Regions from separate parts of the Cupriavidus sp. 09_S30 genome, predicted to be linked through region 2. Evidence: riboswitches for the same ligand, from Rfam matches in the RefSeq annotation. Region 2 holds a riboswitch; the other holds the start of a gene.

Region 1 (14,320 bases), on a different contig from region 2:
CGGGATGAACACGGCGGTCAGCACCAGCGTGATGCCGACGATGGCACCCGTGATCTCCTTCATTGCCTTGATCGTGGCGTCCTTTGGCGACAGGCCTTCCTCGGCCATCAGGCGCTCGACGTTCTCGACGACGACGATCGCGTCGTCGACGATGATGCCGATTGCGAGCACCATGCCGAACATTGTCAGCACGTTGATCGAAAAGCCCGTGGCCAGCATCACGGTGAAGGTGCCGAGCAGCGCCACCGGCGCGACGATCGCCGGAATCAGCGTGTAGCGCACGTTTTGCAGGAACAGGTACATCACGAGGAACACCAGCACCATCGCCTCGACCAGCGTATGCAGCACCTTCTCGATCGAGATCTTGACGAACGGCGAGGTATCGAACGGAATCGAGGCGCTCATGCCGGCCGGCATCGACTTGCTCAGTTCCGCGAGGCGCGTGCGCAGCGCGTCGGCGGTCTTGACCGCGTTCGCGCCCGGCGAAAGCTGCACCGCCGCGAAGGTCGCGGGCTTGCCGCCCTGCCGGCTGAGGAAGGCGTAGGATTGCGAACCCAGTTCGACGCGCGCGACGTCGCCCAGTACGACCTTCGAGCCGTTCGCGTTGGCGCGCAGCACGATCGCGGCGAACTGTTCGGGCGTCGTCAACTGGCCCTGGGCGGTCAGCGGCACGGTCACCCGCTGGCCCGGCAAGGCCGGCGACGCGCCGAGGCTGCCCGGCGAGATCTGCACGTTCTGCTGAGCGATCGCGCCGGTCAGGTCGGTCATCGACAAGCCATAGGTGATCAGCTTGTTCGGGTCGACCCAGATGCGCATCGCGCGCTCGGCACCGAACACTTGCACGCGCCCGACCCCTTCGGTGCGTCGCAGATCCTCGACGATGTTGCGGGCCATGTAGTCGCTGAGCTCGGCTTCGCTGAAGCGGCCGCTTTCGGACTGGAGGCTGATGAACATCAGGAAGCCGGACGACGCCGATTCGACGATCAGGCCGTTCTGGCGCACCGCGGACGGCAGGCGCGGCTCGACGGCCTTGATCTTGTTCTGCACGTCCACCTGGGCCAGCGCCGGGTCCGTGCCGGGCTTGAAGGTCACGGTGATCTGCGCCAGGCCCGAGGTGTCGGACGACGACTCGAAGTAGAGCAGGTTCTTGACGCCGGACAGCTCGCGCTCGATGAGGCTCAGCACGCCATCGCTCATGGTCTGCGGGGTGGCGCCCGGATAGGTCGCGTAGATCGTGACGCTGGGCGGCGCGACCGACGGGTAGCGCGCGATCGGCAGTTGCGGGATCGCGATCAGGCCCATCAGGATGATGAAGAGGGCGATCACCCACGCAAAGACCGGGCGCCGGATGAAGAATTGAGACATGGCTGGATCCTCCCCGTGGCTCAGTGCGCCGCGGCGGTCGTGGCGGCGTCAGGCGACTTCCAGTCGGTCGCGGTCACGGCCGCGCCCTCGGTCAGGCGCTCCATGCCTTCGACGACGACCTTCTGGCCGGCCCGCAGGCCCGACTGGATACGGTAGCGGCGGTTCGTCAGCTCACCCACTTCGATGGCCTGCGGGTGCGCCCGGCTTTTCGCGTCGAGCACCCACACCAGCGGCTTGCCGCCCGCGCGCACGACCGCCTGCTGCGGCACCGTCAGCGCGTTCGCGTAGTGCGCGCGTGGAATCCGGGCGCGCACGTACATGCCCGGCAGCAGTTGCCGGTTCGGGTTGTCGACCAGTACGCGCAGCAGCACGTCGCCGGTGCCCGGGTCGACGTTGACGCCCGAGAACAGCATGCGGCCCTGCACGTCGTAGCGCGTGTCGTCGTCGCGCAGCACGTCGACCGGCAGGCCGGTGCCCGACCCTTCCGGCTGCGCCGCGAGCGCGCCGCGCAACCGTTCGAGCGACGCGGCCGGCTGGCGCACGTCCACGTAGACCTGGTCGATCTGCTGGATGCGCGCCATCGGCTGGCCGTCGCTGCCGGCGACCAGCGCGCCCTCGGTCACGAGCGCCTGGTCGATGCGGCCCGAGATCGGCGCTTCCACGGTCGCGAACTTCAGGTCGAGCTGGCGGCGGGCGAGGGTGGCGCGCGCCTGCGACACGTCGGCGGCGGCCTGGTCACGCTGGGATACCGCGTCGTCATACACCTGGCGGCTGATCGCGTCCGCCTCGACCAGGGGCTGGAGCCGGGTGGTCTGCACGCGTGCGCGCGCCAATGCGGCGTCGGCCCGCTGCAATGCCGCCGCGGCCGTGTCCATCTCGGCCTGGAACGGCGCAGGATTGATCTGGAACAGCGGCTGGCCGGCCCGCACTTCGGTGCCTTGCTCGAAAAGCCGGCGCAACACGATGCCGCTGACTTGTGGCCGGATCTCGGCGATGCGCACCGCCGCGACGCGGCCGGGCAGGTCTTCGGTCAGTTTGAGTGGGGCCGGGACCACGGTGGTCGTGGCCACATGGGGGGCCACCGGAGCGGCCTGCTGGGTCTCCCCGCAACCCGCGAGCAACGCTGCCGCCAGGGCGCATACACCGCCGTAGCGGCACCATCGTTCGTGTTTCATATCGACTCCGTGAGGCAGCGCCGGCAATCACCTGCCGACGAAGACAGGCGCAGTCTGACTGTGGCCGATGGTGTTTCGTCTGCGGTAGTATGGAGATTCGATGGAGACGCTGTGAGAGCGTGAAGTGGCCACCATGCCGGATACGAAGCAACCGAGCGGCGCCGAGCAAGGCGTCCAACCCCTGATTCTCATTGCCGAGGACGAGCCCGAGATCGCCGAGATCCTGACGGCCTACCTCGCGCGCAGCGGCATGCGCAGCGTGCATGCCCCGGATGGCCGCAAGGCGCTGGAACTGCATCTGTCCCTCAAGCCCGACCTGGTGCTGCTGGATGTGCAGATGCCCCGCGTCGATGGCTGGCAGGTGCTGGCCGAAATCCGCCACCGGGGTAACACGCCGGTCATCATGCTGACGGCGCTGGACCAGGACATCGACAAGCTGATGGGGCTGCGCATCGGTGCGGACGACTATGTGGTCAAGCCATTCAATCCGGCAGAAGTCGTGGCGCGCACCCAGGCTGTGCTGCGCCGGTCGATGTCGGGCGCGGGCCAGGGCGGGCAGCAAAGGGTGCTGCGCGCGGCGCCGTTCGTGATCGACCTGGAGCATCACGAGGCCGTGGTCGAGGTCGAGCGGCAACAGCATCGCCTGGCCTTGACGTTGACGGAGTTCCGGCTGCTGGCGCAGCTCGCGCGCGCGCCCAGGCGGGTGTTCAGCCGTGCCGAGCTGATGGCGACCTGCCTGCCGGAGGGCGATACCTTGGAGCGGACCGTCGACAGCCACATCAGCAAGCTGCGCAGGAAGCTGGAAGACCTCGGTGTCGAGGGCATTCCGGTTGGCGTGCGCGGAGTCGGCTACAAGCTCTGGGGCGCAGAATGAAGCTGCAGGGGCTGAGCCGCCAGATCGCCGTGTCGATGGCGGCGATGGCGTTTGGCGTCATGCTGTTGGTCGTGCTGACGTCCTACGCCTTCTATTTTCTGGCCTCGATTTACTGGCCGACGCATTTCGATGAACCGAGCTGGATTCCTACCGGACCGGAGTGGGTGTGGCTGATCTCCACCACGCTGACCGGCCTGGTGCTGGCGCTCATCGTGGGCGTCAACCTGGCGCGCCGCATCCTGGTGCCGTTGAACTCGGTTGCCGATGCCATACGCCGCGTCTCGCAGGGCGATCTTGACGCGCGCGCCATCGCCGGTGATCGCTCCTTGCGCGAGGCGGCTTTGCTGGCCGACCAGTTCAATGCGCTGGCGGCGCAGTTGCAGCGTGTGACCAACGAACAGGCATTCTGGAACGCCGCCATTGCCCACGAACTCCGCACGCCGGTCACCATCCTGCGCGGCCGCCTGCAAGGCTTGGCGGAAGGTGTCTTTACCCCCGATGAAACCCAGTTCCGCAGCTTGCTCACCCAGGTGGAAGGGCTGGTTCGACTGATCGAGGACCTGCGCGTGATCAGCCTCGCCGAGAGCGGTCACCTTGATCTGCAGATGCGGGAAGCCGATCTTGCCGTCGAGGTCGGCGCCGTCGTGGCGGTGTTCGGCGATGCGCTCCGGGCGGCGGACCTGCATCCTGTGCTGGATCTGGATGAGAGGCCGATGCAATGCGACCCGGTCCGCATTCGGCAGGCTCTGCTGGCCCTGCTGGAAAATGCACGCAAGTACGCCGTGCCCGGTTCGATCCGAATCCAGACCCGCGTGGAGCATGGCAGGTGTCATCTGCGTGTGGAGGACGATGGTCCGGGCATTCCAGGCGACCTCGCGCCGCAGATCTTCGAGGCATTCCGGCGCGGAGGCGACGCGCGCCAGGGCGCGAACGGCGGTAGCGGTGGCAGCAGCAGCGGTCTTGGGCTGGCGGTGGTGGCAGCCATCGCGCATGCTCACGGCGGGCAGGCCCAGTGCAGTCCTGCTGCCGGCGGCGGAACGCGATTCGAACTGGACTGGCCAGCCCATCCGCCAAATTGCACTCATCGCCCTGGTGAACTATAGTCATCCGCATTGCCAACCACACTGCTGGGACTATGAAAATCACCGTTGAAACCACCGTTGCAGCCCCGATTGAGAAGGTGTGGCGTGCCTACACGACGCCGGAAGACATCAAGCAATGGAACGCCGCTTCCGACGACTGGCACACGACGGCCGCCACGGTCGATTTGCGGGAAGGCGGCGCCTTTTCCTCGCGGATGGAGGCGAAGGACGGCAGCATGGGATTTGACTTCGCCGGAACCTACACGAAGGTCGTTCAAAACAAATTGATTGAGTATGCCTTCGGCGACCGAAATGCTCAGGTCGAGTTTCTCGACACGCCAGAGGGTGTCACGGTGCGCGTGAGCTTCGACGCGGAAACGCAGTATCCGGTCGAGCAGCAGCAACAAGGTTGGCAGGCCATCCTGAGCAACTTCAAGCGGTACGTCGAATCGCACTGACGATGCACTGGCAACGCATTCGACGTTGCACGAAGCGCCCGTAGCCCGCTTTGGCGGGCTTTTCTTTTGGGGCTTTGATGATCTGTGGGGGCTTGGGGTTCTGGGTGCGCTGGCTTTCCTCACTGCGGCTGGCGATTGCCGCCCCCGCTGTGCGCGAGAGAGGGAAGGGCAGAGGCGGGAACTGTTTGAGTTGAAAATTAAACTCCGCGCGTGCTCAAAGGCTACCAATTCGACCGGTCCTGGCTCGGGCTGTCGGCGTGATGGCTCAGGAAGCTCCGCAGGTGTTCGACGAAATACGAGACCTTGGCGGACAGGTTCAGTCGCTCCAGATAGACGGCGTAAATGTCCGCGGGCGGGGTGTCGTAGTCGGCAAGTACCTGAACCAAACGGCCGCTGCGCAGGTATTTGGCGACATCCCACTCCGCGCGCATCAGGATCCCGTGCCCTTCCAGCGCCCAGTTGAGGGCCACTTCTCCGTCGTTGGTGCTGAGCCCGCCGTGCACCTTGACGGTTTCCGTCTGCTTCCCGCGGGTCAGCCGCCAATTGCCATAGGCGGTCTCGTTCTGCCGCAGCACGATGCACGCATGCTGCGTGAGGTCGTGCGGGAATAGCGGTTCGCCCGCGGTGCGCAGATAGGCCGGTGACGCGCAGAGCAGGCGCCGGTTAGGCGCGATCCGCTTGGCGATGAGACGGGAGTCGGGTAAGTCGCCGAAGCGGATCGATACGTCGATCGCTTCGTCCGGCAAGCTGATCGGGCGGTCCGTCAGTTGAAGCTGGACTTCGACGTCCGGATAGGTCTTCGAGAAAGCCGAAATGGCCGGGCCGATATAAGAGCGGCCGAAGCCGAGCGGCGCATTGACGCGCAACAGTCCTTTCGGCGCCGCGCGGTTGCTCGACACCAGCCGCTCCATTTCGTCGATGTCGCTCAGGATGCGCATTGCATTCGCGAAATAGACCTCCCCCTCGTTCGTGAGACTGATCCGTCGCGTCGTGCGGTTCAACAGTCGCACTCCCAAGCGCTCTTCCAGTTGCGATAGGCGCCGCGATACCGCGGGCGGCGTCAGGTTCAGTTCACGCGCCGTCGAGGCAAGGCTCCCCTGCTTCACGAGCAGGCAGAAGAAGGCGAGCTGGGAGTCGGAGTCCATTAGTAAAAATTTTGCAAGGATGTATTAACTCTACATCGATTCATCGCTGAACTGAAGCGAATAACCTTCGATCACGCCCAATCAGCCAGTGCTGCCTGCTACCAGCGCGACTGACAAAAGAGCTGAAAAGGCTGCGGGAGAGTGAGGGCACCGAGGCCGACAAGCCGCGTTCCCGCACCGATCGGGATTTCATCGATAAGGAGACACCCCTATGCAAGCGGACATCGAGAAGCGGACATTGCGCCGCATCAGTTGGCGCATCGTGCCGTTCATCATGCTCTTGTACTTCATCGCCTACATCGACCGGGTCAATATCGGCTTCGCCGCCCTGACGATGAAAACGGACCTCGGTTTTACCGCGTCGATCCTCGGTTTCGGCGCAGGCATCTTCTTTTGGGGTTATTTCCTGTTCGAGGTGCCGTCCAATATCGTGCTTCACAAGGTGGGCGCGCGCCTCTGGATCGCCCGCGTGATGCTGACGTGGGGACTGATCTCGGCCGGCATGGCCTTCGTCCAGGGCCCGACCAGCTTCTACATCATCCGCTTCCTGCTCGGTGCGGCCGAGGCAGGATTCTTCCCCGGCATCATCCTGTACCTGAGCTACTGGTTCCCCGCACGTCACCGGGCCGGCGTGACGGCGTTCTTCATGGCCGCGGCGCCGATCTCCACTGCCCTCGGCTCACCGCTCTCTGCTGCGCTGCTGGAAATGAATGGCGTCATGGGCCTGGCCGGCTGGCAGTGGATGTTCATCCTCGAAGCGATTCCGGCAGTCATCCTTGGCGTCGTGGTCTTCTTCTACATGACCGATCGCCCCGAGCAGGCAACCTGGCTGAAGGACGACGAACGTGCCTGGCTGGTCAAGGCCATGAGAGAGGAGGCCGCCGGCAAGGGGCATCACGGTAGCCACGGCATCCTGCGCGGCCTCGCCGACCCGCGGGTGCTCGCCCTTGCGCTGATCTACTTCGGCACGTCGGCCGGTCTCTACACACTCGGCATCTGGGCGCCGCAGATCATCAAGCAATTGGGCGTTTCGTCCATCACGGTCGGCTTTCTCAACGCCATTCCTCCGATGGTTTCGGTCATCGCCATGGTCCTGTGGTCCCGCCATTCCGACCGCACCGGCGAACGCACCTGGCACGTCATCCTGGCCTGTGTCGCCGCCGCAGTGGGCCTGGTGGTCGCGGCAAGCGCCAACAGCATCGTCGGGCTGATCGCCGCACTTACGCTCGTCAATGTGGGCATCAGTTGCGCCAAGCCGCCCCTGTGGACCATGCCGACGGCGTTCCTGTCCGGCGCGGCCGCCGCGACGGGCATTGCCACCATCAATTCGATCGGCAACCTCGGTGGCTTTGCCGGCCCCGCCATGATCGGCTGGATCAAGGACCAGACGGGCAGCTTCGCGGGCGGACTCTATTTCGTCGCAGGCCTGCTCGTGCTTTCCGCTGTGCTGACTCTCGTACTGGCCTCTTCGCAGAAGCCGGAGGCGACCGCGCCGAACGAGCCGAACGCGACAGTTCACTGAACGCATTGCACCCCCAATAACCCCCCGCATATCACAAGGAGTACCACATGGACACCGAAGCAGCAGTCCAGTCCCTGACGGACACCATGGCCAAGTTCACTGCCTACATCGGCAAGCGTCTTCCCACGGACGTCAAGAAGAAGCTCGCCGAACTGCGCACGATGGAAACCAATCCGCTGGCGAAGTCGATCTACGATTCGATGGCGGGCAACCAGGAAGCCGCGGACAAGCTCGATCGCCCGAGCTGCCAGGACACCGGCGTCATCCAGTATTTCGTCGAGGCCGGCGCCAACTTCCCGCTGTTGGGCGAGCTGGAAGAGATCCTGAAGGAAGCCACCGCCGAGGCCACCCGCATGGGGCCGCTGCGCCATAACGCCGTCGAGACCTTCGATGAAAAGAACACGGGCACCAATACCGGTACCCAGATCCCGTGGCTGGACTGGCGCATCGTGCCGGGCCTCGATAGCTGCACCATCGACGTCTACATGGCCGGCGGCGGCTGTACGCTGCCGGGCGCGGCCAAGGTCCTGATGCCAGGTCAGGGTTACGAGGGGGTCGCGGAATTCGTGATGGATGTCATCACCGAGCGCGGCGTCAATGCGTGTCCGCCGCTGCTGGTCGGCGTGGGCGTGTCGACATCGGTCGAGACGGCTGCGCGGCTTTCCAAGCTCGCGATCATGCGGCCAGTCGATTCAAAAAGCGCAAATCCTCGTGCGGCGCTCATGGAAGACCTGCTGGAGCAGGGCCTCAACGAGGTCGGCATCGGTCCGCAGGGCCTGACAGGAAACAACAGCGTCATGGGCGTCAACATCGAATCGTCCGCCCGTCATCCGTCGACGATCGGCGTGGCCGTCAATACCGGCTGCTGGGCGCACCGCCGCGGCAAGATCCGGATCAACGCCGACATGTCCTACGAAATCATTTCCCACGAAGGAGTCGTTCTGTGAAGAAAATCCTGACTACCCCCATCAAGGACGAAGACCTTGCGAGCCTCAACGTTGGCGATGTGGTCTATCTCACAGGACGCCTCGTGACCTGCCGCGACGTGGCGCATCGCCGCCTGATCGAACAGGGGCGCGAGCTTCCCGTGAATCTCGAGGGCGGCGCCATCTTTCACGCGGGCCCGATCGTCCGCAAGAAGCAAGACGGCGGCTTCGAGATGGTGTCGATCGGCCCGACGACCAGCATGCGGATGGAGAAGTTCGAGCGCGAGTTCATCAGGCAAACCGGCGTGAAGCTGATTGTCGGCAAGGGCGGCATGGGACCGGAAACCGCGGCAGGTTGCCAGGAGAACGTGGCCGTGCACGCGATCTTTCCCGGTGGCTGCGCCGTGCTGGCAGCAACGCAGGTGGAGGAAATCGAAGGCGCCGAATGGCAGGACCTTGGCATGCCGGAGACACTCTGGATCAACCGGGTCAAGGAATTCGGGCCGTTGATCATCTCGATCGATACCAAGGGCAATAACCTGATCCAGCAGAACAAGGCCGAGTTCAACGCGCGCAAGGCACCGATCCTCGAGCGGATCAGCAAGGAACTGGGCTTCATCAGGTGATCCCGGCCCCCGCATCAGGAGGCGAACCGGCCTCTTGATGCGGCGAGACCACATCGTTACTTCGGTTTTTTCGAAGCAGCAGTCAACGATACCTTGGTTTTTATCGGGCCATTCAGGGCCGACACTGTGCGCTCGTTCAACACTTCCTTCCGAAGGAGCAAGCGAATGCGCAACTACCCCCGAAACAGCCCGCAAGCTGCGGCTCGAATCGTCGCCCTCGTGCAGATCGCGGACGGACACGTCTGCTGTTCCGAAGACAAGGCCCTGGACAAGGTCGATGTCGCACGCGAGCTAGGGCTTCATCCTCGCGAATTCAAACGCATCGTACAGACGCTTTGCGAGGACTACGTACTGGGCACCATCCACACGGGACAAGCGCCAACGCCCGTTTCTGAGTCCGTATTTGCCGCCCTGATGGCCGAAATCGACGAGCCGCACCTGCAACGGACCTTGCTGCGCGTTTGCCTGGAGGTTGTGAACGCCGACGGGCATTGGGCAGATGGCGAAATGGCAGTGTTGGCAGCGGCACTCAGGTATTGGCCTCTAGCCGCAGAGCATGGCTTCCATACCATGAGCCCCATTCCGCGCGAGCTGCTCAGCGCCGTGCGGCGGCCAGCACTTGCTGGGCAAGCGGGTGATGCTGGCCACGCTGCGACTGAATGCCGAAGATCTCCTCTGTGACGCCTTCCGAACGGCCGAGCCACTGGAGACCTTGCAGTAATGTCAGCTCTCCGGCGCGCAATTCGCTGACCGGGAACACGCCCATGCCGCGCGCGGCGAAGATCGCCATCAGTGCACTATCGGCGAACTCACCAACGATGCGTGGGCGGATCCCTTCAGCGTCGAACCAGGCATCCAGCTTTGCTCGCAGCGCCGAATGCCCGATGGGCAGCAGCACCGGTAGTTCGGCAAGGCAATGTGGAAAGGGGGGCAAATCCTGGCGTGCTAGAGCCAGAGAGAGCGGCTCATACCAGTCCACGGGCCACTCCGCCAGGCGCTCGCTGGTCAGGCGAAGATTGGCGTTGTACGGCGCCGGCTGTCCGGCCAGCACCAGGTCGAGGCGATGCAGGGCCAGGGCGGAAAGCAACTGCTCGTAGTTTCCCTCATGACAAAGCAAGCGCAACGATGGGGTATCCAGCACGGGTTCAAGAATCGCGTGCGCGGCTAGCTTGGAAATATCGTCAGAAAGTCCGACGGCGAGCCGCGCGATCTTGAGGGTTGCTGCCTGGCTCACTTCCTCTGGTATCAGCCGCCCGATCCTGAAGATCTCTTCGGCCCGGATGAACGCCGCTTGGCCAGCCTCGGTCATGGTGACGCCGCGGCCGGCTGGCTTGAGCAATTGATGCCCCATCGACTTTTCCAGTTCGCGGACCTGCGCACTGACCGTCTGGACTGCGATGCCCAGCCGCTCGGCAGCCCGGGTGAAACCGCCTTCCTTCACGACGACCCAGAAGTAGTGTAGGTGACGATAGTTAAGCACTTCCGCGCCCTTGCTTCACCAAAAGCGAACTGTCATTCAGGCTATTGCTGTTTTTTTCGAATTTCAAGATCGCGGATCATGGTGGCATGCGTGAGTTGGCGACCACGAAGTCACGATGTGGTCCGAAGACGACTCCGACCTGCCGCTGTCTGATTTGTGTGTCCGGCATCGGCAAGCCGATAACCCATCTATCTCGCGGCGCAATCGACCTGGGGCCCCGAGCACAGCGCCCAAGGAGTGCAAATGGCCGAAATCCAGAAAGAATGGCAATGGAAGCTTAAGAGTTCGGAGCAGCGCTATGCGCCCATCACTGCGCCTCACCTGAGCGGGAGCGGTGGCGGAAGCTTCATGAAGGTGCAGGATTTTTCCTTAGTCCTGGGCGGACCGCTGTTCCAGCTACTAAGACGAGCGCGCTTGTCCGACGATGCCATGACCATGGTGCACCGGCGCGTGATTGTTATCTCGCTTCTAGCCTGGCTGCCACTTTTGGTTCTTTCCGCGCTGGAAAGCCATCTGTTCGAGAACAGCGTAGCTGTACCCTTCCTGGCCGATATTGAGGTCCACATCCGCTTCCTCGTCGTACTGCCGCTACTGATCGTCGCGGAGTATGTGGTGCACCAACGCATGTGTCGCATCGGCCATGCGTTCCTGGAGCGAAAGTTGGTTCCCGAAGCTGCAATGCCACGGTTCAGTGAGGCCATTGCATCGGCTTTTCGCCTGCGGAACTCAGCGCTTGCCGAGGTGCTCCTGCTCGTAGTGGTCTACGGTGTCGGTGTGCTAGTCGTCTGGCGTCAATATACTGCCCTCGACACAACTACCTGGTATGGGTTGCCGTCCTGGGCCGGCGCCGATCTCTCCCTCGCCGGCTTATGGTACGGCTATGTGAGCCTGCCGATTTTCCAGTTCCTGCTGGTGCGCTGGTACTTTCGGCTGCTTATCTGGATGCGGTTTCTCTGGCAAGTCTCCCGCATAGATCTCCAACTGATTCCCACTCACCCGGACAGGGTCGGTGGCGTGGGATTCCTTTCCAATACGATCTACGCGTTCGCCCCGCTGGTTCTCGCGCATGGCGCCATGCTTGCGGGCCAATTTGCCAACCGAATCGTCTTCCTCGGCGCGGAGCTACCGGATTTCAAGATGGAGATCGCGGCGATTGCTATCTTTCTCCTGTGCATTGTGCTCGGCCCACTACTGGTATTTTCCCCACAGCTTGAGCGGACGAAGCGGACGGGCCTCGGAGAGTATGGCGTGCTTGCGGCAAAGTACGTGCGCCAATTCGATCTCAAATGGCTGCGGGGCGGGGCACTTGGCGATGAGTCACTTTTGGGCAGTTCTGATCTTCAGTCGCTGGCAGATATGAATCACAGCTATGGAGCCGTCCGCAACATGCGTCTTGCACCATTCGGCCGCGACGCTATCCTGCTGCTGGCAGCTTTTCTACTCGCTCCCATCGCACCGCTTCTGCTGACCTTGATGCCCCTTGAAGACCTCCTGAAGCAACTGTTTGGCTTGATGTTCTGAAATGTTCGGCTCTGAGTTAAACATCAACCCGAAGGAACACGGTGCCTTGGCTGTCATGCCCCACACGGGGCCACTATTGCTGAATTCGTGGCCTCAACGAGGTGTCGACGCATGGCAAGGGAGTCGGGCGATACCATGGTTGGTGATTCACTGCTGGCGGGCGCAGTTCCCCCATCCCATACGTGGCCTTGGTCCTCGTGGAAACAGAAGACGTGCTAGGATCTCTGCACTCATGTGACTGGCGCATACAGATAGGGCACTATCGGGGAGCGTGAGGTTGTTGGCCGCCGCGCGCCTGGGCATTACCTACTATCTTTGGAGATGGGTTATGCCTGATTTCACGCAATTGCTCATGTTCGCTCTTGTGGCGTTGGGAATGGTGTTAACGCCGGGGCCGAACATGATTTATCTAATTTCCCGCTCAATTTGCCAAGGTAGACGCGCAGGCCTCATTTCGTTGGGAGGCGTTGCTCTGGGCTTTGTGTTCTATATGCTCTGTGCGGCATTCGGAATCACGGCTTTCGTATTTGCGGTACCTTACGCATACGACACGCTTCGCTTTGGCGGCGCTTTGTACCTTCTGTATCTTGCCTGGCAAGCGGTCAAACCGGGCGGGCGGTCCGCGTTTGCAGTGCGCGACCTACCGGTCGATACCCCGAGGAAGCTCTTTGGCATGGGGTTTATCACTAACCTGGTGAATCCCAAGATCGCCGTCATGTATCTGTCTCTGCTTCCCCAGTTTATTACGCCAGGACACGGCAGTGTTCTTACCCAATCGCTGGCGCTCGGCAGCGTTCAGATTTCGATCAGCCTCGCTGTGAATGCACTGATCGTCGCGACAGCCGGATCGATATCTATCTTCCTGTCAGGACGCCCGTCGTGGCTGTCGGTGCAGCGCTGGCTGATGGGAGGCGTTCTGACAGGTCTGGCGGTGCGGATGGCATTCGAATCCAGGAAATAGCAACGACCCGCATCGGCGTACGTCTTCCCCTGCGTCAAGGAAGGTCTGCACAACGCGGATTCATGCTGGCCTTCCACGCCCCCAACAGTTGAGTGATCGCCCCGGATACCGCGTTCCGCACATCATCTACCGATGCCCCAGGCAAGCTACAAGACGGAAACCTATTGGAAGCAGTACCAATCGTTTTTTCCCGCACATGCGCGAGTCACCGCCGCCAACAGCCCGAATGAAGAGCGGCTCCCCTGGAAAGGAGCATCGATCCATGTTGATCGATTTCCCTGCGTTGCATCGCCGCTGACGGTGATCGTAGTGCATGGAGGTGGAGGGTATGGCCGGCTGTTCGCGCCGATTGGCAAGCTGCTGCACGGCGCCGGCTACGAGGTAATAGCTCCGGATCTACCGGGATATGGATTGAGTCAGGCGCCTGCTTCACTGGTTACTTACGAGGCGTGGACCGACTTGCTATGCGATCTGGCATCCATCGAATACCGGAACACTGGGCGGCGCGTAGTGTTGTGCGGCGGTAGCCTTGGTGGCTATCTGGCTTACCTGTGCGCGGCGCGAATGGGTGGCGGCCCGATTGCTGGCGTGATCGCCACGACCCTTGCGGATCCGCGCTCGCCGCTGGTGAAACGGCAGTTTGCCCGCAATGCGCTGGTGTGCCACGTCATGATGCCCCTGTTGCCCTTCTGCGCCCCTCTGATCGGCGGACTGAGACTGCCCGTGAAGTGGTTTACCAAAATGGGCGCGATGTCGAACGATCCATCGCTGAACCGGTTCGTTGCCGAAGATCCTCATGGCGGCGGCGTACGTGTGCCGGTCAACTTCATGCAGTCAATTTTCGCCGTGCGGCCGGACATTGAGCCTGAGGACTTCGACTACTGTCCTCTCCTGCTGGCACACCCCGAAAACGACCGCTGGACGGATTTCGAATCGAGCCGGCAGTTCTTTGACCGCATCAAGGGCGAGAAGAGATTGGTGATGCTGGAAAACTGCGGTCACTTTCCGGTGGAGGCGCCAGGCATCGCCCAATTGGAACAGGCTTCGATTCGATTCCTGCAGGAGATTGCCAGCAACCGATCGCGCGCGTGACCGCGTGACATTGGTTTGTGGTGACGAGGTCAGCGGCGCATCACTGCCCACTGGTGGCCGGTCATGGCTGGCAATACCCCTTGTACCAGCAGA
Region 2 (14,320 bases):
GCCAGCCAGTGCCGACAGGTCGCAGCCGGCCTCGGTGTGACCGGCACGGATCAGCACGCCGCCCGGCTGCGCCTTGAGCGGGAAGATGTGCCCGGGCTGGACCAGGTCGGACGGCCTGGCTTCGCGTGCCACTGCGGCCTGCACGGTGCGGGCGCGGTCGGCCGCCGAGATGCCGGTGGTCACGCCTTCGGCCGCCTCGATGGATACCGTGAAGTTGGTGCCGTGCTGGGTGCCGTTGCGGCTCACCATCGGATGCAGCTCGAGCTGCGCGCAGCGCTCGGCGGTGAGCGTCAGGCAGATCAGGCCGCGGCCGAATTTGGCCATGAAGTTGATCGCTTCCGGGGTGACGAAATCGGCAGCCAGCACCAGGTCGCCCTCGTTCTCGCGGTCTTCCTCGTCGACCAGGATGACCATGCGGCCGGCACGGATTTCGGCAATGATGTCTTCGGTACGGGCGATTGTCATGGAATGCTGGACGAAGAAAAAACGGGCAGGAGGCGGACGGGCGCCGCGTGACAAGGTTCCGGGCCGGCCTTGCGGCCGCGCTCAGGGCGGGGCGTGATCAAGGCCGGTATTGTACGCCAAGCGGGCCCGATCCGGCGCCGGGGCGGCGTGCGCGGCCCGACGGCGGGATGGGGCGGCCCGCGCCGACTGGGGACTGTGGCCCCTGGCGAGCCGCGCTAGGCGTGGCCGGCGTGATCGGCGTGGTCGGCGCGCCGGGCCAGCAGGCGCAGGTCGTCGCCGATCTGGCTGACCTCATGCCAGCGGAAGGCCGGCGCATCCTGCAACTGCGCCAGCGCGGGAAGCTGGAACATGCCTTGTGCATCCCCCAGCAGCTTGGGTGCCAGATAAACCAGCAACTCGTCGGCGCAGCGCTCCCGCACCAGCGAGCCGTTCAGCTTGTAGCCGGCCTCGACGTGCAGCTCATTGATGCCGCGTCGGCCCAGTTCTTCCAGCATCTTGCGCAGTTCGACCTTGCCCTGCGCGTTGGGCAGCATCACCACCTCGGCGCCGCGCGCCTCCAGCGCCTGGCGGCGTTCCGGTGCGTCCACCGCGCAGAAGACCAGCACAGGCTTGGCGAAGGGGCCGTGCTCAGGCGTCAGCAGGCGCGCGTCCAGCGGCACCTCCAGCCTGGAGTCGACCAGCACGCGCTGGGGCTGGCGCGGCGTCTCGACCGCGCGCACGGTCATCTGCGGGTCGTCGTCGCGCACGGTGCCGATGCCGGTGAGGATGGCGCAGGCGCGCGCGCGCCAGGCATGGCCATCGTCGCGTGCTGCCTGCCCGGTGATCCACTGGCTGGTGCCGTCGTGCAGCGCCGTCCGGCCGTCGAGCGAGGCCGCCACCTTCACGCGCACCCATGGCAGGCCGCGCGTCATGCGTGAGACGAAGCCGATGTTCAGTTCACGCGCCTCCTTCTCGAACAGGCCGCTGCGCACCTCGATGCCGGCCGCACGCAGCCGCTGCAGGCCACGTCCGGACACGCTGGGGTTCGGGTCCTCCATGGCCGCCACCACCTGCGCCACGCCGGCGCGCACCAGCGCGTCGGCACACGGCGGCGTGCGGCCGAAGTGGCTGCAGGGTTCCAGCGTGACGTAGGCCGTGGCGCCGGTGGGGTCGAAGCCGCGCGCGGCGGCGTCCTTCAACGCCTGGATCTCGGCATGGTCCTGCCCGGCGGGCTGGGTGGAGCCCTGGCCGATGACCTGTCCGTGCTTGACCAGCACGCAGCCGACGCGGGGATTGGGCGTGGTGATGTAAAGCCCGCGGGTGGCGAGCGCCAGCGCCTGCCGCATGGCGGCGTGGTCAGTGTCGGAGAACATGTGAGAAATGGTATGGATCCCGGTTTGGCTGCCGTGGCCGGCAGGCCGGCGGGTCAGCGGCACGCTCACGGCGGGCCGGCGGTGTCGCAGTCGGGATCCTGCCCCGGCGTGCAGATGCGAATCCGGCCTTGCGCGCCCACCCTGAGCTGCCGCTGCTCGCCGCGGCAGCGCAACATGAAGGTGGCGGCGAAAAAACCGCCTTGCTCAGTCCGAGAGTATCCCACAGCCGTCACGCGCAAGGCGGATTCGCCGCCGCTGGAGCGCAGCCGCACGGTCAGGCAGCGGTGGTGCAGTTGCACCGTGGAGACGGTGGCCTCGCCCTTGTCGCCGTCGCCGTCGTCGCCGGCTGCCATGCGCAGGCGCCATCCCCCGTTGAAGCCGGTTGCGCCGGGCAAGGGCTCGACCAGGACTTCGGTGCGCCGGGCCGCCGCCGCCGTTCGCGCGAGCGCGAGGGAGCCGGCCAGCCGGTCGCCCGCCTGCGTGACTTGCTGGCGGGCCTGCCAGGCTTGCCAGGAAGGGTAGGCCATGGCGCCGAGGATGGCGAGCAGCAGAAGGCAGCAAAGCAGTTCGACCAGGGTGGTGCCATGAGGCACGCCGCTTGCCGGGCGTGGGCCGGGCGGTGTCATGTCAGCACGCCGGCGGCAGGGGCCGTGGCGGTTCTGCTTCGGTTGCTTGCGAGAGCCACTCTCCGGTGCTGCGCAGGATCAGCGTGCCGCAATGGCCGTCCGGCAGCAGCGGCACCGCGCGCAGTTCCACGCAGTGGTCGATGCCCGCCTGCGGACAGGCGGCGGGCACCAGCAAGTGGCGTGGCTGCGCGGGCGGCGGTGGCACGGGGCGTGGCCAGTCGCCCGCAATCCTTCCCCTATCGCCGGGCGCGGCGAAGCTGGCTGTGGAGAGCGCGAGGCGCTCCAGTTCCAGCATGGCCGCCACCAGTGCCGCCCGCGCCTCCATGCGGCGGCCGCGCTCCAGGTGCTGTTGCCAGGCTGGCACGGCGATGCCCGCCAGCACGGCCAGGATGGCCAGCGCGACCATCAGTTCCAGCACGGTGAATCCGGAGCGGCCACTCATGGGGTCGGCTCCGATGCCGGCGTGTGAATCAGTTCGCGCCAGCTCAGCCGCCCCTTGCGCCGCTCGTCATGAATGCGATTCAGCGGGGTGGCGATGCCGCCTTCGATGGCCCACAGGGTATAGGTGATTTCCACCGTTGCCGGCTTGCCGGGCAGGGTTGGCGGACCGGCAAGGCGCGAGGCCTGTGTCACCAGCAGATGTGCCTGCGGGCCAAGCGCCTGCCCGGTGCGAATGGGCATGGCGCGCAGGCCCGGCCTCAGGCTGCCGGAGGACTCGCCGCGCCGCGCCGTCACCAGGTAGGCGCGTTGGCCTCCGGTGCCATCGACGGAGACGATGGCGAGGTGCGCAGGCCCTGCCGGCAGCAGGCGATGCACGCGCTCGCCGGCATGCGGCAAGTCCAGCCGCCAGCCGCTCGGCTGCGCGGCTGGCAAGCCTGGCGTGCCCGGCGCGGGAGGCGCGGAAGGGGCGCGCAGCACGACGGCGCCACCTTCCGCCAGGTCGGCCTCGACGGGCGTGGCGGGCATGGCCCTGCGTTGCGCCAGCGGGCCGGCGTCGAATACGGCGTGCACGCTGGAGCCGCTGCCGTAGATGGCGAGATGTCCGCCCGGGGCAGCGAAGAGCAGCGGAGGCGCCGCTTCCTGCAGCTCGCCGCCGCCCGGGCGGCCCGCGCCGGCAGTCGGGGCATGCAGGCAGGCGGCGGCGTGCCTGCGGTCCGGTCCGGTAGCGAGGTCGGGCAGGTCGAAGCGCCATAGCTGTGCGGCCGCATCGACGGCATAGGCCGCCCGGGCAATGCCGGCGGCATCGTTCAGCACGCTCGCCGCCAGCAGCGGGGAAGCGGAGACGCCGCCCGCGCAGGCTTGCGCGGGCAGGGGCAGGACGATATCCGGTGCGTCCGGGTCCAGTGGCAACAGGGCGAGGCCGGGGCGCGGCACGCCGCGCGGGTGGGCGATGGCGCTCAAGGCGTGCCAGCGTGGCCGCAGCGGGTCGCCCAGCGCCAGCGCGCGTACCGGCCCCGCCGCGGACAGCGGCAGCGCGGGCGAGGTCTCGCGCACCAGCAGCACCGGGGGAGGTTCGCCAGCGGTGACGCGCGAGATGTCGAGCACGTAGATGCGGACTCCTGGCGGTGGCAGGGTTTGCCGGCGCGGCGCTGGAGGGCCGTTGCCCGGCTGGGCCAGGCCGTGGGCGTCACGCATCTCTCTTGTGGTCATGCCGCAAAGCAAGACCGTGCGCCAGGTGCCGTCGCCCAGCCGGACATCGGCGGCTTGCGGACGCGGGCAGGGGTTGCGCGGATGCCGTGGCATGCCGCCAGCACCGGTGCCGGCCGGCGCCGCGGTCGTCATGACTACGGCGCCGCTGGCTGCGTCGAGGGCTTGGATCTTGCCGTCGGCAGTGCCCAGCCAGATCAGGGACGGGCGCTTGCTGTGTTGCGCGCGAAAGGCAGCATGTCCGGGTTGGCCGGGCATCCAGGGTGGCGCCGGCACGAGCACTGCCGCTGCGAGATCGCGCAGGTCAGTCAGCTCCGGGCGGAGGCCAGGCAGGCTTGCCTGCCACCGCACAGGAGCGGGGCCGGCGGCGCCATCCGCGGGCAGTGTCCGAGCCACCAGGCGGTCGGTGGCCTCGATCAGGATGACGCGCTCCAGCGCCGCGGTTGGCCCGCTAGCATCGTGCGGCGCCGCCGCGCATGGAGAGGCGGCCAGGGCCAGCGCGGTGATTGCTGCGATCGCGCCGATTGCGGCGCGCGCGGTGTCAATGGGGCTCATGGCAGGAACTCGCTTTGCAGCACGACGCGGCCCAAGCCATGACGGCCCACGCCGATGGCGGTGATGCGCAGGCGTGGCGCGGAGGGCTGCTGCGCATAGCTGGCGTTCAACAGGCTGTATTCCGGAGATTCCGGCAGCAGTTCGACCAGGTACCGCGGTGGCAGGGTGGCGCCGGCAGCCCGCGGCGGCAGCAGAGGCAGCCTGTTGCCGGTGATGTCCCCGAAGGCGACGCCGAGCGAGGTCACCGGCACCTGCCCATGCAGCCAGGCCAGCCAGGGCGGCTCGCCTTTGCCGTCGGGGCGGCAAAGGCCGCGCTGCGCACCGCTGCCGCACCGGCCCGGCGCGGGCCAGTCGGACAGGCGCACGCTCACGCCGGCCGCAGTGTCCCGCAGCGCCTTCGTCATGTCGGCTTCTGCGTCCTGCAAGGCGGCATCGGCCGCGCGCAAGGCGATTTCCCGTTCCAGTTGCAGCGTGACAAGCTGCCGTCCCGATAGCAGGAAGGACAGCAAGGCGACGGTACAGGCCGCGCTCGACAGCAACAATACGGCAGTGAGCAGCAGGGTCGAGCCGCCGCGGATGGTTGCCGCACCGAAGCGTTGGCGCGCGCATCGCGCCGGCGGGATCGCTGGCGTGCTCATGGCACATCGGCGTTCGCCGGGTTGCGCAGGTGAACGGTGGTGGCGAACACCCTGCGCACCAGGCCTGGGTTGGTGTCGGGATGGAACAGGATGTCGCTGCCCTCGGGTGCGGCCGCGTCCTGCGCGCGGCGCGGCAGAAGGGGCAGGGCATCGGAGGTGCCGGCGCCGGGCAGTGGCCGCTCGCCGCGCAGCACCATGGCCACCTGCACCGCGCGGACTTGTGTCCAGGACGGGGCGCCGGGCCGTTCGAGCTCTCCGGCACGAAGATAGTCGTCAATGACGCCGTCGCCATCGCGGTCGACGCCGTAGCGCAACTGCATCGTCTCCACCCCGCGCACCAGGGCGCCGGACGTCCAGGCGCCGGCTTGGGCCATGCCGTTGCGGCGGGTGGGATAGCGGCACAGCAGTTGCGGTTCGCCATCATTGCCCAGGCCCACATACAGCAGGTTGGCCGCGGCATGCCCGGCAACGGCGGCGCCGCCATCGTCGACCGCCTGCGCGGCCAGCGGATAGCCGCTGCAATCGATCATGGTCCGGTCGGGGACGGTCGGATCGGCGGCCATAGCACTGCCGCTCATGCGCACCAGCATGGCGTCGCTGGCGACCACGCCGCGTCGTCCACAGGACAGTGCGTTGCCGATGGCAGGCTGCCCGCAGTCGTCGCGGCCGCTGAGCGCCGGCGGGGCGCCAGCCGGAAGGGCGCCGGCCTCCGTCGGGCGCCAGCCCGCATGGCGGACGAGGTGCGCGACCATGGCGAGCGCGCGTTGCCCCCGCTCCTCCAGCAGGATGCGGTCGACCGCCAGGCGGTAGGCGAGCTGCAGCGCGTGGAAGGCGATGCCCGCCAGGCCCAGCACGAGCAGACCGAGGACAAGGCCGACCATCAGTTCGACCAGGGACATCCCGCGCGTATCCGGACGCCGTCCGCGCCTGCCACTGCAAACGCGGCCTTCAGGCCGGACGCACGGTGGCCGGCGTGCCAATGCGCGGGTGCAGTCGTCGCGGGTCAAGGCCGGCTCCACAGCGCCACGGCCGCTTCGCCATCCGACGCCCCGGGGTGGATGGCGGGCAGCAGCGCGACCGCCAGCCGGCGGCCGGGGTGACAGACCCGGCCGTCGAACCGGTCGCAGTGCATCAGTTGTGTCTTGCGTTCGGCCGCCGACTGCCGGCCGGCCAGGACCTCGTCCGGGCCATTCGCCTCGGCCAGTTCCGCTGCGGCGCGCGTGGCCGCGCCCAGCGTCTCGTAGTGCCGCAAGGCGTCGACGGCGAGCGGCGCCAGCGTGGCCATCGGCATCAGCGCGATGCCGGTGAGCGCGAGCGCGACGAGGCTCTCTGTCAGCAGGTAGCCTCGATCGAGCTGTGCGATGGGCGTGATCCGCCGGGGTTGCGGGCGGGCGCCGAGAGCGGCAAGCGGGGAAGCTGGCATGGCAATCTCCATCGGCTTGGTATCCGCTCAGGATAGGGATCGGCGTGCGGGCCGATGTGCCAGCCTGTAAAGAGATTGCTTAATGATGTTGCCGACTGCCTGCGCGAAGGGCAGGCGCTGGCAACCACGATCTGCCGGCCTCTTTGTCGATGTCGCGTGCGTGGCGGCATTGCGTCCTTGTCCTAGGCGGCGTCAGCCTTTGCACCCAACAACCATACGACATCCCCCTTCGGGGGCTGCCGGTCACTTTTCTTTGCGTTCTGCAAAGAAAACTAACGAAAAGAAAGCAGACCCTGCCGGGGGCAGAGCAATAAGGCTCGCTTGGGTTATCGCCAGCCGTCGTGGGCGTGTCGCCTCTGCTGGTCGCTGCCGCGCCCGGTGCTTAAGTGGTCGACGCTGCCAATGCCGAGAGCATGGATGGTTGGGCCCCTGATGCCGGGCCGCCGTGGTAGTTAGACCATCCTGCCGTTACCGAGGCTGGCCGCCACTTCCTACTAATCGTGGCTGGTTTCGTGGTGGGCGTGTTGGCACCGCCCTCCGGCGCCTTAGCCAGGGCTAGCTTTCTCGTGAGACGCGCTGTTTTCGCTCGGCGGCGCCTAGAGCTTGCGGTTCGGGCCGGCCGAGATTTCCTCCAGCACTTCCCTGAACTCTGATACATCCTCGAAGCTCCGGTAGACCGAAGCGAAGCGGATATAGGCGATCTTGTCGAGCTTGCGCAGTTCGCGCATCACCAGTTCGCCGACCTGGCTGCTCAGCAGTTCCTTCTGTCCCAGCGACAGCAGCTTTTCCTCGATGCGCGTGATGGCGTCGTCGATGGCCTCGGCCGAGACGGGGCGCTTGCGCAGCGCGGTGCGCATGGAGTCCTTGAGCTTGGCGCGGACGTAGTCCTCGCGCGAACCGTTCTTCTTGACGATGGCGGGAAAGAAGAGCTCGATCCGCTCGTACGTGGTGAAGCGGCGGTCGCAGGATTCGCAGCGGCGCCTGCGGCGCACCGTGTCGCCGTCCTCGGACATGCGGGTGTCAAGCACCTGCGTATTGGAATGACCGCAGAAGGGACATTTCATGCCTGACCACCTTGGGATGAGAAAACCTGCCGCGCCGCGCGTCTTGTCATTCTGTCATGGCGCGGGGGCATTGGGGAGGGGGCGGGCAGCGCCGGCAGGCGCCGGCCCGCACCTGGCGCCGCCCGGGGAGGGCGGCGCGCCGAGGTCTCGTCAGCCGTAGACCGGGAAGCGGCGGGTCAGCGCGGAGACCTGTTCGCGCACGCGCGCGATGGTGGCCTCGTCGTGCGGGTTGTCCAGCACGTCGGCGAGCAGGTTGGCCACCTGGCGGGCTTCGTCTTCCTTGAAGCCGCGGGTGGTCATGGCCGGCGAGCCGATGCGGATGCCCGAGGTCACGAACGGCTTTTCCGGGTCGTTCGGGATGGCGTTCTTGTTGACCGTCAGGTGGGCGTCGCCGAGGATCTTCTCGGCTTCCTTGCCGGTGATCTTCTTGGCGCGCAGGTCCACCAGCATCACGTGGCTCTCGGTGCGGCCCGAGACGATGCGCAGGCCGCGCGCGATCAGGGTCTCGGCCAGCACGGCGGCGTTCTTCACCACCTGTTCCTGGTAAGCCTTGAATTCCGGCGTCAGCGCTTCCTTGAAGGCCACGGCCTTGCCGGCGATGACGTGCATCAGCGGGCCGCCCTGGATGCCGGGGAAGATGGCCGAGTTGATGGCCTTCTCATGCTCGGCCTTCATCAGGATCACGCCGCCGCGCGGGCCGCGCAGGCTCTTGTGCGTGGTGGTGGTGACGAAGTCGGCGTGCGGCACCGGGTTCGGGTAGACGCCCGCGGCGATCAGGCCGGCGTAGTGGGCCATGTCGACCATGAAGTAGGCGCCGATGGACTTGGCGACGCGCGCGATGCGCTCGAAATCGATGCGCAGGGCGAAGGCGGAGGCGCCGGCGATGATCAGCTTGGGCTTCTTCTCCTGGGCCAGCGCTTCCAGCGCGTCGTAGTCGATGTCTTCCTGGGCGTTCAGGCCGTAGCTGACTACGTTGAACCACTTGCCGCTCATGTTCAGCGCCATGCCGTGGGTCAGGTGGCCGCCTTCGGCCAGGCTCATGCCCATGATGGTGTCGCCCGGCTTGAGCACGGCGAAGAACACGCCCTGGTTGGCCTGGGAACCGGAGTTCGGCTGCACGTTGGCGGCTTCCGCGCCGAACAGTTGCTTGACGCGGTCGATGGCCAGCTGCTCGACGACGTCGACGTACTCGCAGCCACCGTAGTAGCGCTTGCCAGGATAGCCCTCGGCGTACTTGTTGGTCAGCTGCGAGCCCTGGGCGGCCATCACGGCCGGCGAGGTGTAGTTTTCCGAGGCGATCAGCTCGATGTGATCTTCCTGGCGCTGGTTTTCCTTCTGGATGGCGGCGAAGAGTTCCGGATCGATCTGGTCGATCGTGTAGCGGCTGCGTTCGAACATGGCGGGATTCGTCTTAAAAAAAGGGGATCCGACTTGAGCTTCGGGGGGAGGGCGCGCGGGGGAAGGCACATGCGACCAGCACCGGCGGGACTTCCGACCGGCGCAGGGCGCACCCTGCTTCCCATTCGCTGCCCAGGCGAGCGGCAGGCGTTATAAACTACACGCCAGAGACCTTGCGCTTCCTCGTGGTAGTGCCCACTGACTTCGCCAGTCGCGCAAGATGGAATGGTTGGCGCGAGTTTACGCGAGCCGCGGGCCGGCCGCAAGACGCCTGCCAGGCACTGTGGCTGCGGATACAAGGGTTTACGTCAGGGTGGGGTTCGGCTCCGCTACAATCGCGGCCATGACGAACTTTGTCTGGACCCTGCGCGTGTATTGGGAAGATACCGACGCAGGCGGCGTGGTCTTCTACGCCAACTACCTGAAATTCTTCGAACGTGCCCGCACCGAGTGGCTGCGCGCGCTTGGAGTCGGCCAGCAGTCACTTGCCGACGAAGCGGGCGTAGTCTTCGTCGTCAGAAGCACGGCAGTGGAATACAATGCGCCCGCCCGCCTGGACGACCAGGTCGAGATCCGTACCCGGATTGAACGGGTTGGCCCGGCCTCGGTCCAATTCGCCCAAGAAGCGTGGCGCGGGGAGTTGTTGCTGGCGACCGGCGCCATCCGCGTCGGTTGTGTAGATAAAGTCACGTTCCGTCCCGCCCCCATCCCCGCCCCCGTCCTCGCAACCATCAAGACCGCCCGATGAATCCCGTGTCCGTCACGCAAGACCTGTCGATCATTACGCTGGTGCTTCACGCCAGCCTGCTGGCGCAGGCCGTCATGGCGCTGCTGCTGGTGATGTCCCTGTTCTCGTGGACCTATATCTTCCGCAAGCACTTGGCGCTGCGTTCCGCGCGTAGCCAGACCGAGGGCTTCGAGCGCGATTTCTGGGCCGGCGGCGACCTGCAGGCCCTCTATAACAGCGCGGTCAACAACCGTCACAACACCGGCGCGCTGGAACGCATCTTCGAGTCCGGCATGGGTGAATTCCTCAAGGCACGCGAGCGCAGCAACGACGCCGGTGCGCTGCTCGACGCGGCCCGCCGCGCGATGCGCGCGGCCTACCAGCGCGAAATGGACGTGCTGGAGTCGCACCTGCCCTTCCTGGCCTCGGTCGGCTCGGTCAGCCCCTATATCGGTCTGTTCGGCACCGTGTGGGGCATCATGAACGCCTTCCGCGGCTTGTCCAACGTCCAGCAGGCGACCCTCGCCTCGGTGGCGCCCGGCATTGCCGAGGCGCTGGTGGCCACGGCCATCGGCCTGTTCGCCGCGATTCCGGCGGTGATCGCCTACAACCGCTACGCGACCGAGATCGACCGGCTGGCGATCCGCTTCGAGAGCTTCATCGAAGAGTTCCTGAACATCCTGCAGCGCCAGACGCGCTGACGCCAGCAAGGAGCCCAGCTATGGCAGCCATCCAGCGTCGCGGCGGTTCGCGCCGTCGTGCCAGCGCCGAGATCAACGTCGTGCCGTATATCGACGTGATGCTCGTGCTGCTCGTCATCTTCATGGTGGCCGCGCCGATCGTGAGCCCGGCCGTGGTCGACCTGCCTTCGGTGGCCAATGCCACGCCGCAGCAGAAGACGCCGCCCATCGTGGTGACGGTCCACGAGGACGGCAAGCTGACCGCGCGCGGCAAGGACAATGCCGGCAACGCGTTCGACCGCCAGCTCGACAAGCCGGGGCTGATCGCCTTTGTCAATCAGCGCCAGAACGAGAACCCGGACCAGCCGGTGGTGATCGCTGCCGACCGCTCGGTGCGCTATGAAGCCGTGCTCGACGTGATGTCCGACCTGAAGGCCGATGGGGTCAAGCGCGTCGGCCTGATGGTGAAGTCCAAGTAGCCAGAGTCAGCCCGCCGTCGATGAAAAAGGCCGCCTACCCTTACCAGCCGGTGCAAGAGAAGGGAACCCTGCGTTCCTTCCTGCTGGCCCTGCTGATGCACCTGCTCCTGGCGCTGGTGTTGTACTTCGGCGTTCACTGGCAGATCAGCACACCGGCGGGCTCCGAAGCGGAGCTTTGGAGTGCCGCCGACCTGACGCCCGAGCCCGCGCCTGCGCCTGCGCCGCCACCACCGATGCCGGTTGTGCCGCCGGCGCCGGTGCCGCCCGCGCCGGCTGTGCGCCAGAAGGCGGAGGAAGAGGCCGACATCGCCCTGCAGCAACTGAAGCGCCGCCAGGCCGAGGCCGCGGTGCGCGAGGAAGCGCGCAAGCAGGCGGAACTGCGTGAGCGCCAGGCGCGCGAAGAGGCCGAGCGGCAAGAGGCCCAGCGCAAGGAAGAGGCTAGGAAGAAGGAGAAGGCGGCGCAGCAGCAGGCCGCCCAGCTCGCTGCCCAGCAGGAGCAGCAACGCAAGGAACAGCAGCACAAGGAAGCGGAAGCCAAGGCGAAGGCCAAGGCGGATGCCGATGCGAAGGCGAAGGCCGAGGCAGCTGCCGAAGCAAAGGCGAAGGCCAAGGCGGATGCCGAAGCGAAGGCGAAGGCCGAGGCTGCTGCCGAAGCGAAGGCAAAGGCCAAGGCGGATGCCGAAGCAAAGGCGAAGGCCGAGGCGAAGGCCGAGGCGGCTGCCGAAGCGAAAGCGAAGGCCAAGGCGGATGCCGAAGCGAAGGCCAAGGCCGACGCGGCTGCCAACGCCCAGCGCCGCGGTGAGCTCGCGCGCCTGCAGGCCATGGCCGCGGGTGCCGGCGGTGGTGCCGGCGGTGGCGGGGTGGGCAGCACTGCCGGCGCGGGCGCCGGCAGCGGCGGCAAGGCCTCACCCGGCTACGCAGATCGCGTGCGCCGCCGCGTCAAGCCGAACATCGTCTTCACCGAGGATATCCCCGGTAATCCGGCCGCCGTGGTGACGGTGCAGCTCGCGCCGGATGGCTCGCTGATGTCCGCCCGCTTGAGCAAGTCGAGCGGCAATTCATCCTGGGACAACGCCGTGCTGCGCGCGGTGGAGCGCTCCGATCCGCTGCCGCGCGACGAAAACGGCAAGGCGCCGAGTAACTTCACCATTACGTTCCATCCCAAGGATTGAGCGGCACCGGCGACCATGAATTGCAACATAATGCAACTATCGAAACAGGGCGCCGGATCCACGGCTACGATGATAGGTTGCCTGACGCAGCCGGCTGCGCACATGCAGCACGCTATTGCCAGTGTGCTGCGCGCCACGCCGCGCAACGCCGTGCGCCGGCTGCGCCCCATGAATCTTGATCTTGATTGAGGAGCAGCATGCGAAAGCTTTGGGCCCCAATACTGCTGTCCGTGACGCTGGCATTCACCGCCGGCGGCGCGCGCGCACAGCTCAACGTCGAAATCACCGGGGTTGGCTCCAGCCAGTTCCCGGTGGCCACCGCCAATTTCCAGGGTGAGGCGCAAGCCCCGCAGAACCTGACGGCGATCATTCGCTCCGACCTGCAGCGCAGCGGCCGCATCCGCAACGTCGACCCCGGCGGTGCCACCGTGGCCGAATCCGCGCAAGTGGATCTGGGCAGCTGGAAGGGGCGTGGTGCCGACGCCTTCGTCGCCGGCAGCGTGACGCCGTCCGGCAACGGCCAGTACGACGTGCGTTTCCGCCTGTATGACACGGTCAAGGGCCAGAGCCTGGGCGGGCTGGCCTTCAACGTCAACCAGAACCAGCTGCGCCTGACGGCGCACAAGATCGCCGACTACATCTACGAGAAGCTGCTCGGCGAGCGCGGCGTGTTCGCCACCCGGCTGTCCTATGTGTCGCGTGTCGGCAACCGCTACCAGCTGCTGATCTCGGATTCCGACGGCCAGAACCCGCAAGTCGCGCTGACCAGCACCGAGCCGATCATCTCGCCCTCGTGGTCGCCGGACGGGCGCCGCGTCGCCTATGTTTCGTTCGAGGCCAGGAAGCCGGTCGTCTACGTGCACGACCTGGCCACCGGCCGCCGTACGCAGGTGGCGAACTTCAAGGGCAACAACAGCGCGCCGGCGTGGTCGCCGGACGGCCAGCACCTCGCCCTGGCCCTGTCGCGCGACGGCAATACCCAGATCTACCTGGTCAACGCAGACGGTACCGGCCTCAAGCGCCTGACCCGCAGCAGCGCCATCGACACCGAGCCGATGTACTCGCCCGACGGCCGCAGCATCTACTTCACCAGCGACCGTGGCGGCGGCCCGCAGGTCTACCGCATGCCTGCCGATGGCGAGGCCAGCGGCACGGCCCAGCGCGTGACCTTCAAGGGCAACTACAACGTCAGTCCGCGCATCTCGCCGGACGGCAAGCAGCTCGCCTATATCACGCGTGCCGGCGGCTTCAAGCTGCAACTGCTGGACCTGGCCACTGGCGATGTCAGCTCGCTGACCGACACCAGCAACGACGAAGCGCCGAGCTTCGCGGCCAACGGCAAGTACATTCTCTACGCAACCCGGGTGGGCGGCCGCCCGGTGTTGGCGGCGGTGTCCACTGACGGGCGTACCCGCCAGGTTCTGTCCCTCCAGTCCGGCGAAGTTCGCGAGCCGTCCTGGGGTCCCTTCATGCAATAACAGGAGTGTTCTGCCATGTCCCAAATGATGACCAAGACTCTCGCAGTCGCAGCGCTGCTGGCGCTGGGCGCGTGCAGCTCGGGTGTCAAGCTCGAAGACACCGCCAACGCCGGCGCGAACAAGGGCGCGGCAACCGATGCACGCGCTGTGGCACCGGTCGACGTGAGCCGCGATGCGCTGAACGACCCGAACAGCCCGCTGGCCAAGCGCAGCGTGTACTTCGACTTCGACAGCTACTCGGTCAAGCCCGAGTACCAGGGCACGCTGACCGAGCACGCCAAGTACCTCGGCGGCCATCGTGACCACAAGATCCTGATCCAGGGCAACACCGACGAACGCGGCACCAGCGAGTACAACCTCGCGCTGGGCCAGAAGCGCGCCGAAGCGGTGCTGCGCTCGCTGTCGTCGCTGGGCGTGCCCGAGAGCCAGATGGAAGCTGTCAGCCTGGGCAAGGAAAAGCCGAAGGCGACCGGTCACGACGAATCCTCGTGGTCGGAAAACCGCCGCGCGGACCTCGTCTACTGATCGGACGGTTCACACCATGAATGCACGCGTCTCCAAACTGTCCTGGCTGGCCGCGCTGTCCTGCGTCGGCCTGCTGTGCGCCGCCGGCCAG

The links. Region 2 has a riboswitch for ZMP and ZTP ahead of glyA (serine hydroxymethyltransferase). Riboswitches for the same ligand answer to the same signal wherever they lie in the genome.
Region 1: another riboswitch for ZMP and ZTP. It lies ahead of AC1Z3O_RS30690 (LysE family translocator); the one in region 2 lies ahead of glyA (serine hydroxymethyltransferase).

Annotation. Positions count from the first base shown of each region.
Region 1 covers NZ_JBXOWI010000002.1:2,347,556-2,361,875, reverse strand. Annotated here, with positions in the region: gene AC1Z3O_RS30750 (multidrug efflux RND transporter permease subunit) at 1-1,365, opposite strand, end outside; gene AC1Z3O_RS30745 (efflux RND transporter periplasmic adaptor subunit) at 1,386-2,540, opposite strand; gene AC1Z3O_RS30740 (response regulator) at 2,674-3,414, shown strand; gene AC1Z3O_RS30735 (ATP-binding protein) at 3,411-4,517, shown strand; gene AC1Z3O_RS30730 (SRPBCC family protein) at 4,550-4,954, shown strand; gene AC1Z3O_RS30725 (LysR family transcriptional regulator) at 5,176-6,099, opposite strand; gene AC1Z3O_RS30720 (MFS transporter) at 6,311-7,621, shown strand; gene ttdA (L(+)-tartrate dehydratase subunit alpha) at 7,669-8,568, shown strand; gene ttdB (L(+)-tartrate dehydratase subunit beta) at 8,565-9,173, shown strand; gene AC1Z3O_RS30705 (tellurite resistance TerB family protein) at 9,339-9,854, shown strand; gene AC1Z3O_RS30700 (LysR family transcriptional regulator) at 9,769-10,653, opposite strand; gene AC1Z3O_RS30695 (hypothetical protein) at 10,897-12,174, shown strand; ZMP/ZTP riboswitch at 12,399-12,482, shown strand; gene AC1Z3O_RS30690 (LysE family translocator) at 12,503-13,135, shown strand; gene AC1Z3O_RS30685 (alpha/beta hydrolase) at 13,268-14,227, shown strand; partial or broken gene AC1Z3O_RS30680 (MFS transporter) at 14,299-14,320, opposite strand, start outside.
Region 2 covers NZ_JBXOWI010000001.1:636,381-650,700, forward strand. Annotated here, with positions in the region: gene ribBA (bifunctional 3,4-dihydroxy-2-butanone-4-phosphate synthase/GTP cyclohydrolase II) at 1-465, opposite strand, end outside; gene ribD (bifunctional diaminohydroxyphosphoribosylaminopyrimidine deaminase/5-amino-6-(5-phosphoribosylamino)uracil reductase RibD) at 681-1,817, opposite strand; gene AC1Z3O_RS03015 (pilus assembly FimT family protein) at 1,883-2,443, opposite strand; gene AC1Z3O_RS03020 (type IV pilin protein) at 2,445-2,885, opposite strand; gene AC1Z3O_RS03025 (hypothetical protein) at 2,882-4,645, opposite strand; gene AC1Z3O_RS03030 (pilus assembly protein) at 4,642-5,283, opposite strand; gene AC1Z3O_RS03035 (PilW family protein) at 5,280-6,290, opposite strand; gene AC1Z3O_RS03040 (hypothetical protein) at 6,287-6,706, opposite strand; gene nrdR (transcriptional regulator NrdR) at 7,303-7,770, opposite strand; gene glyA (serine hydroxymethyltransferase) at 7,921-9,168, opposite strand; ZMP/ZTP riboswitch at 9,292-9,393, opposite strand; gene ybgC (tol-pal system-associated acyl-CoA thioesterase) at 9,512-9,916, shown strand; gene tolQ (protein TolQ) at 9,913-10,596, shown strand; gene tolR (protein TolR) at 10,617-11,054, shown strand; gene tolA (cell envelope integrity protein TolA) at 11,075-12,226, shown strand; gene tolB (Tol-Pal system beta propeller repeat protein TolB) at 12,424-13,704, shown strand; gene pal (peptidoglycan-associated lipoprotein Pal) at 13,720-14,229, shown strand; gene ybgF (tol-pal system protein YbgF) at 14,246-14,320, shown strand, end outside.